One region of the Marinococcus sp. LNHM3E3-2.2 genome, then DNA from elsewhere that is predicted to be linked to it. Evidence: riboswitches for the same ligand, from Rfam matches in the RefSeq annotation. Region 1 holds a riboswitch; the other holds the start of a gene.
The links. A riboswitch is a leader RNA that binds a small molecule or an ion and turns the genes downstream of it on or off. The one in region 1 is predicted to bind thiamine pyrophosphate.

Region 1 (4,179 bases):
TCTATGCGCCCTGCTTCTGCGCCAAGCGCTCCGGCCCTCACTGCCAATTTCATCGCTTCTGCCATTTTTACAGGATCGCCCGCGCCCGAAACGGCCGTATTCAGCAGGACACCATCAGCGCCGAGCTCCATGGCATAAGCAGCATCCTTCGGACTCCCAATACCTGCATCTACAATCACCGGGACTTCCGCCTGTTCAATAATGTGGGACAGGTTGTAAGGGTTAATGATCCCAAGTCCCGTGCCTATAGGGGAGGCCCCTGGCATCACTGCATGAACCCCAAGCTCCTGAAGCTTTCTGGCGAGCACAACGTCATCGGACGTATAGGCAAGGACAGTAAACCCTTCGTTCAGCAGCTGTTCTGAGGCCCGTAGCGTTTCCACGGGATCCGGCAGAAGCGTTTTATCGCAGCCGATCACTTCTACTTTAATCATGTCACACATGTTGGCCGCCTCTGCCAACTTCGCAGTGCGCACAGCTTCTTCAGCTGTTTTGGCCCCGGCTGTATTTGGCAGCAGCCGGTACTTTGAGACGTCCATCTGTTCAAATGGATCAGGCTGGCTGCTGTCAAACAGGTTCATTCTGCGAACGGCAAAGGTCAGTACCTCTGTTTCCGATGCTTCTACAGCCTGCAGCTGCGTCCTGGCGTCTTTATATTTCCCGGTGCCGAGAAATAAATTCGATTCAAACGTCATATTGCCGATACTAAGCATTTGTTCATCCGCCTCCTACAAAATGAATGATTTCGATTCTATCCCCGTCCATTAAACCTTCCTGCTGGTGAAATTCTTCAATTACAATAGTGCCGTTGCGCTCCACCACTGTTTTTTTGTGGGCGATCTGAAGCTCTTCAAGTAAATCGGCTACCGTGGTACTGTTCTCAATATTCTGTAATTGACCATTAAGCGTGATCTGCATGAATAATTCCTCCCTTTCGTATTTGAGGATCTACGGCAAACAGGTGCTTCCAGTCCTCGCGAACGCTTTTCCCCTCGATCCGGTCAGCCATCCAGCTTCCGCTCAGTGCTGAAAGCAAAATACCGTTTCTGTAATGGCCGGTCACTACCCACAAACCCCGTTCGGTCTGTCCCATATATGGCAGCCCGTCTCCTGTCTGCGGCCGGACACCGCTCCAAAGCCTTTCAATATTCGCATGCTTCAGCCCCGGCACTAAATGCACAGCTGCTTTCATCAGCTCCTGTACCGAAGCTACAGTGACACCTGTACTCGAGTCGCCGGGTTTTTCTGAAGCGCCTATAAAGATTTCCCCGTCCTTTTTCGGAACAATATACACCTGCGGAGTGTGGAGGGTGTGTCTCAAATTCTCCCGGGGCATGCGTACGGACAAACACTCCCCTTTCACCGGATAGAGGGTGAACTGCTTCTCATCCAACAGCTCCGCCCCGGCGCTTCCCCCGGTAAAAACAACTTCTTCCGCTTCAACAACTCCTTCACTTGTTTTCACACCGTAAACGCGGCCGTCAGCTTCCAAAAGACGATCCACTGAAGTATTTTCCCGTACCATTGTCCCGCGGGCCTTTGCTGCTTTGGCAAGAGCCATTGTCCATTCATAGGCACGAAGCTGGCCGTCTTTTGGAATGGACCAGGCGCCCCGTATATTTTCGGAAAGCGCCGGCTCCCTGCGCAGTGCTTCATATGGCGAAAGCCACTCCGCGCCGTAGCTGCTTCCTGCAGCGCGCTGGTATTTTTTTTCGCCCGCCTTATCCCATACAGGCTTCAGCATCCCGTTGTTCACATAGGAAACGTCCATTCCACTGATCGCTTCCACTTCAGGGACCAGTTCTTTAAACAGCGCCCGGCTTTCCAGGGCGAATTCCTGAAAAAGGCCAGGCCCCTCCCATTCAGACTGGGCTCCGAGCATACCGGCAGCCGCTTTTGATGCTCCGGAAGCGATGGTTTCTTTTTCGATGACCATCACACGACGCCCCCGTTTGCTTAACTGATATGCAAGCGAGCATCCCTGTACCCCTGCGCCCACAATAAGAACTTCTGTATCAGCCTTCATTGTCATCACTCCTTAACCGGATTCTGAGCTCTTCGGCTGCTTTCCCGGGTTCTGCCGCATCATAAAAATATGCAATGGCTGCCACCCCGGACGCTCCGCAGTTTATACCTTCTGCTGCCTTGTCAGCATCAATTCCTCCGATGGCAATCACGGGGATGCGGACGCTTTCCGCCACAGCTTTCAACGCCCGGACTCCGCGCGGCGGCTTTCCAGGTTTACTGTCTGAGGCAAACACATGACCAAAATACAGCCATGATGCCCCCTCCTGTTCACTTCTTTTCGCTGCCTCTACAGAGTGTATCGACTGCCCCCAGCTTACAGATGCCGGATAGATTGTACGACGCTCCGGCAGGTGGGTACCGGCCAGCCCATATGCAGCAGCAAGCTCCGGTTCATTATTTATGATCAGCTGCGCGGGGGCGGTTCCTTCTTTTAATGCCAGCTCGACGGCCCTTTCCTTTTCACGCTTTGTCCATTCAGGCGCCCGTATATGCACGTAATCGACGATTCCTGTGAGCTCCCTCGTTTTTTCGCCCCACGCCCCCACTGTTATATCCGGCGGCGATACCGCATGTATACACGGCTTCGGTTTGTAATCCATAAAAAAACCTCCTTCCAGAAGGAAGGAGGCTGCCTGTTAAAAGGTTCAACATGGCTGCTTCCCTCCGCTGGCTCTCCAGATCAGGTTCAAAGGGTTCCGGATGTTTCTCCGGTCTCAGCCTCAGCAGGCACCCCCAGCAAATATAATATTTTCCACAAAAAACCCCGCTTTCATTTAGAAAGCGGGGGAGATAGTCGTATTGGCATCTCTTCCCCACTTCCCTCCGCTGGTATAATCCAGATCAGGTTCAAAGGGATCAGCTTTACGCTGTCTCAGCCAACAGGCACCCCTAGTGGTTGGTATTATTTATATCATAACGCGGTACTCTTCTTCCGTCAATTCGATGCGGAATTTTATGCCTGGAAAATCGACAGCACCACCCACAGGGAAGGAACGCTTAAAATAGTCGTCACCAGTGTAATACTCGAAACAAGCTGGGGGTTGGAATCAAATTGTACAGAAATCATTGCCATGGTTGCTGCACTCGGCATCGCTGTTGAAACAACCAGCACGGTCGTTAACGTGTCGCTGGTCTGCAGCAGCAGGGCAATTACGTAAGCGAGAGCCGGCGCGAATACAAGCCGTAAAAACGTACCTGCACTAACAAGCTTCCAATCCATGCTTTTGACGGATATGCGTGCAAGCTGCATCCCCAGGATAATCATAACCACCGGTATTGCAGCGCTCGCGAGCATATCGAGGGCTTCATAATAGGTCGCTCCGACCGGTATCCCGGTCAGCTGGAAGACAATACCGGCGAGCAGTGCATAAAATACCGGCATCCGCAGTACCGTCCGGAACGCGTCAGCCGCATCCATATTGGCACTGTTTGCGATATAGACGCCTACAGTATTCATCAGCATCGTCTGAATGACCATAAAAACGATAGAGTAGGCAAAGGCTGTATCACCAAACGCAAAAGCAATTAACGGAGCACCGTAATTGCCCGCATTCATAAACACGGTAGAGAGCATCATGCCGGTTTCGTTAGCTTTCGGCCATTTACGCACGTAGGACACTAATTTGATCAGCCCGGTCATAACCGCTAAAAATACCAGGGAAAACAGAGCCATCGACAGCATATCGCTGTTCAGCTCTCTTTCATAGAATGTCCGGAAAACAAGCGCAGGCGTCAATACATAAAGAGCGACAGCCGACACCGGCCGAATATCCACTGCCTGTCTTTTCTGCAGCAAATAGCCAATCGTAAATATTAAAATGATTGGGATCAATACATTGATCAGCACACCCATGCGGAGCCCTTCCTTCTTTCCTCAAATTTAATGCCTCTTAACGCTGGCCGCTTTTTCTCAGTAATCGTGCCGCAGCATCTGCTTTAAAATACGTTTTTCTTTACGTGATACAAGAATATACAAATAATCACCGGCCTGGATTATTGTCTCACCAACCGGAGTGACCAGTTCATCGTCCCGGACAATCGCGCTGATCAGCGCAGATGCGGGAAATTCAATGCTTTGGAGCGTCTGCCCGACAATCGGCGTCGCTTCATTCGTTTGAAATTCCATAATTTCTGCGTTCGCTTTTCCGAGTG
Region 2 (4,179 bases), on a different contig from region 1:
TGCTCAATCAAAACCAGTGTTTTATCACTATCTGCTGCAATGCGGCCAAGAAGCGAAGCCACTGCTTGCCGGCTTACCGGATCGAGCTGGGAGAGCGGTTCATCCAGAATCCATATCCGCGGATTCACAGCAGCTAAACAGGAAACAGCTATTTTTTGCTTCATCCCGCCGGACAGTGTGTCGATACGGGCATCAATGCAGTGAAGCATATCTGTAAATTGTAAGGCTTCGTGCACGCGGGCCTCGATATCACCTGCAGGCACCCGCAGATTCTCAAGCGTGAATACAAGCTCTTCCCGAACAGTTGGCATGCAGAACTGGGTATCCGGGTCCTGGAACAAAAGCGCCGCCTGCCTGGCGGCCTCCGTAATACTTTTCACCGCCGGATTTTCCCCAAACACGCTCAGACCGCCCGAAACCTCCGCCTCCACAGAACGCGGAAGAATTCCCTGGATAGCGAGAGCAAGCGTACTTTTGCCTGAACCACTCGGACCGAGCAGCAGCACGTTTTCCCCAGTACATATTTCTGCTGAAAAACCTTCTATCGAAGGCTTAGCAAAAGGGTACGCAATGGTCAATTTGTCTGCGTAAATCATACAGCATCCTTCTGCTGGCCGAGACGGTATTGACGGCCAAGGGCGAAGCGGTCAAGCACTCCAGTCTTTACCAGCGCATCCGCAAAGCTTTTCCCTGCCCATCCGGCTAAAAGAGCGCCGCTTATAAGCATGGTTACCAGCATAAATACAACAACAGAACCTGCGTACTGGCTGAATCCATAAAGGACATACTGGGTTAAAAATGCAGCAAACGTTCCGGCCGACCCGGCAAGCATTAATACTGGCAGACGGAACACCCGGTAGAAAAACAGAGCGAAAATCAATTCTGCAGCGAGCCCCTGGGTGAAGCCGAGCACGAGCACTGCTCCTGCACTGACAGACCCCGCCATAACTTCAGTGCCGGCCGCAATAAGCTCTGAAAGCAGCGCCGCTCCCGGTTTTTGAACGATATAGGCACAAATCACAGGCGCAAGGATCCAGAAGCCCGCCATCAGGCCTCCTCCAACTGGACCGAAGATGCCGGTAACCATTTGTCCCAGCAGCACCCAAAGAAGATAAAGGACGCCGAGAACTGCTGAAATAAACGAGATGACGACAATATCCCGGAGGTTTAAGCGTTTGTTTATCATTAGACTTTTTCCCCGTCTGTTAACGTTCTGGCAAAGGGCCAGTCTTTTGCATAATAAGCGTCCTCAAAAAACATATACTCAAGCTGGCATCCTTCCATAAACAACGTCCGCCAGCGCTGTTTTTCTTCTTCTGTGACTGTTTCTGCCAGTTCATCGAGGCGGTCAATATATTTGTACATTTCCCGTTCCTCACGGTCCCCGTAAAAACGAATCCAGTCATTGAACGGATGGGTTTCGTCCGGCTGCACTTCCTCCATCAGCCTTTCACCCACATACAAATACACCCACGGGCAGGCAAGCGTTACCGCAATTACATCACCAAGTGTTCCTTTTTCGGCATGGTGCAGCATGTGAAGCACGTAATGCTGAGATACCGGAGCAAGCGCATAGCCCTGCAATTCCTCATAGCCCACGCCCGCCTGCTCACACAAATTATGATGCGGGTGCGTTTCGCTGTTTAAAACAAAATCAATGGTATCTTTAAACATAACCATGTCTTCTCTTGACGTACACTTTGTTACCCCAATTGCTTTTGCCTTGATCATGGCGTTTAAGTATTCAAAATCCTGCTTCACGTAATGGATAAGAGATGCTTTTGGGAGCTCCCCTTTCCCGATACCCTGTACAAACGGATTTCTCCAGCAGGCTTCAAAAATGTGCTCTGTGTCCTGCCATAAAAGCTCTGAAAATTTCATTGTAACTTCCTCCTTTAAATTAGGAGGGAACCACTACGGGCAGTCAGGACCAATGGGGTAAAAAAAGCCACTCCATTGGTGGAGTGGCTTAGAATAAACGTCCTCTATGGTAAAGCTTGTGCTTTTGAAATAGACGTATTCTGCCGTCTCCACTTTCCTACGCTGGCCTTAACCAGATCAGGTTCAAAGGGATTAAGGTTAGTCCTTATCTCAGCCGCTTTCGGCACCCCTAGTGGATTCCCTATTAAGTTGTCTACACTTTATCATATTATGTCAGGAAGTCAAAGGTGATTTTTATAATCCGCCTTCTCCCTCTGAGCAAAAATCTGCATTCAAAAACCCTGCAGGCCTATGCCAGCAGGGTTTTTCTGCATATTACGCGCGGTTAGCCACAGCCCGCGTTTCCTGATAAAAACGTTCGAATTCGGCTACGACATTATCAAGAAAATCAATCGTGCCCTGATCTGTTAAATCTCCGTTTTCATTCATTTTTTCATGGACGGCTCCGATCAGTACTTCATTTCCAGGCAGTACTTTTGCACTCATACCGGGAGCGCTCAGAATCTGTCGAAGATGCATCTGCGCTTTCACTGTGCCCAGGCCTCCAAGAGAAGCTCCTACAAGCATGGTTGGTTTGCCGGCAAAGTCGTAATCGACCCGGGAGTTCCAGTCAAGAGCATTTTTAAGCACGCCGGAAATCGAACCGTTATATTCCGGAGTGGCGATAAGCACGGCGTCCGCTTCACGTACAGAACGCTTGTATTCCTGCACATAGTCCGGAGCGTTGCTTTCCTCATCCTGATCATAGTGCGGAAGATCGCGGATATCTAAAATATCAATATCCATGATGTCACTGTAACGATCCTGCATGTACTCCACTAACTTTCCGTTAAATGATTCCTGGCGAATACTTCCTACGATAGCTGCTACTTTCATTTGAACTTTCATCCTTTCGTGTTGAACTTCATTTACATATCATACACGCACGTTACTGGCTGTTTCAAGTTATCTGCTTACTTTTTGTAAGTGCCTGATGCAGAGCTGTGTTCTTTTTCTGCACACGCTCCTCCCAGTATTCCCTGTCCCAGTCCGCAAGCTGTTCCGGAGCGACCGCCTGCTCCATGTAACGGGAAAATGAATCCACTTCCTTTAACACAGACGGATCTCCTGTTTTCACGAGCATCGTCAGTGCTTCCATGCAGGCTCCCATTACCGAAATATCTTCGTAACCGTACAATCTCACCTGATAAAAGCTTTTATATAAATACTCCCTAAAGGGTTTTACAGGCATGAATAACCGCAGCTCATTCTGATTGTCAGCGAAGTATTGGTCATTTTTGTGTTCATGGCTGAGTTCGGAAAGCAGTGCCCCAATACGGTTGATGCAGTTCGCTGCTGTGTGTGGATCATTGATTGCAGGCGAAATGGCCCGCAGCGCTATTTCTACAATTTTCTGCATGGAGAATTCAATGTCCTGAACATTGCTTCTCTCTTCTCCTACTAATAAAAAACTTCTCAATATTTTCGAGGATAAACTATGCTTTGACCAATAGCGAAATAAAGGCTCTCCCTGATGAACGTAGTCTCCTACCTGGAACAGGCATTCGACCACGGCTCCCTGCTGCCTGGCCCATTCAATCAGTTCAGGCATTTTCACCATATTGGTATACCCCGACCGTTCGGCATAAACGATTGCTTCTTCGTCATTTCGAAAATCATCGCTCCATTCGCTGAAGCTGTGCACCCCCGAATAAGTGTAGGCATCCCGGATCACCCTGGAGGCATCAGATCTTATATGGCTGATCAAATGATTCACCTGCAGCCACTGGGTGGAGTGATAAATAAAGATAATAAAAAAAGCCAGACAGCCAAGCGCCACAAGAACTGTCAGCATTGGCATCAAAATTTGGCTACTGCCTTCGCTCGAAAAAAGCAGCATATTTACCAGAGTAAATAATACCCCAAACGTAAATACCCCAAGTGTATGCTGCGTCGTCGGGCTTTTCATGAAATCCTGCAGAGCCCTTGGGGTAAACTGTGTGGCATACGTGGTCAGAACGACCATAATCGAAGAAAAACTTATGGTTGTCAACGTCAGCAATGCCGTCACTAATGCACTGTATAAAGAAGTAGCAGTGTTATTTTCCACGATCAGCATAGAAGGCATATTATTGTAAACCGGCCGCAGCACCTGCTGATCCATGATAGAAGCGCCTATTACTATTATTAAGCTAAGAATACCGTAGCATCCTGGAATAAACCAAAACTTGTCCCTGAGCTGTACATACCATTTCTGTT

Region 2: linked by a shared signal. The riboswitch ahead of tenA (thiaminase II) and the one ahead of ACTRXF_RS07890 (thiamine phosphate synthase) in region 1 are both predicted to bind thiamine pyrophosphate.

The regions. Positions count from the first base shown of each region.
Region 1 covers NZ_JBQLIC010000004.1:212,398-216,576, reverse strand. The annotation lists gene ACTRXF_RS07905 (thiazole synthase) at 1-713, opposite strand, end outside; gene thiS (sulfur carrier protein ThiS) at 718-918, opposite strand; gene thiO (glycine oxidase ThiO) at 902-2,026, opposite strand; gene ACTRXF_RS07890 (thiamine phosphate synthase) at 2,016-2,627, opposite strand; TPP riboswitch at 2,670-2,772, opposite strand; TPP riboswitch at 2,829-2,928, opposite strand; gene ACTRXF_RS07885 (AEC family transporter) at 2,981-3,880, opposite strand; gene ACTRXF_RS07880 (potassium/proton antiporter) at 3,938-4,179, opposite strand, start outside.
Region 2 covers NZ_JBQLIC010000023.1:12,986-17,164, forward strand. The annotation lists gene ACTRXF_RS15845 (ABC transporter ATP-binding protein) at 1-596, opposite strand, end outside; gene ACTRXF_RS15850 (ECF transporter S component) at 593-1,186, opposite strand; gene tenA (thiaminase II) at 1,186-1,881, opposite strand; TPP riboswitch at 2,019-2,122, opposite strand; gene ACTRXF_RS15860 (NADPH-dependent FMN reductase) at 2,257-2,817, opposite strand; gene ACTRXF_RS15865 (DUF2254 domain-containing protein) at 2,882-4,179, opposite strand, start outside.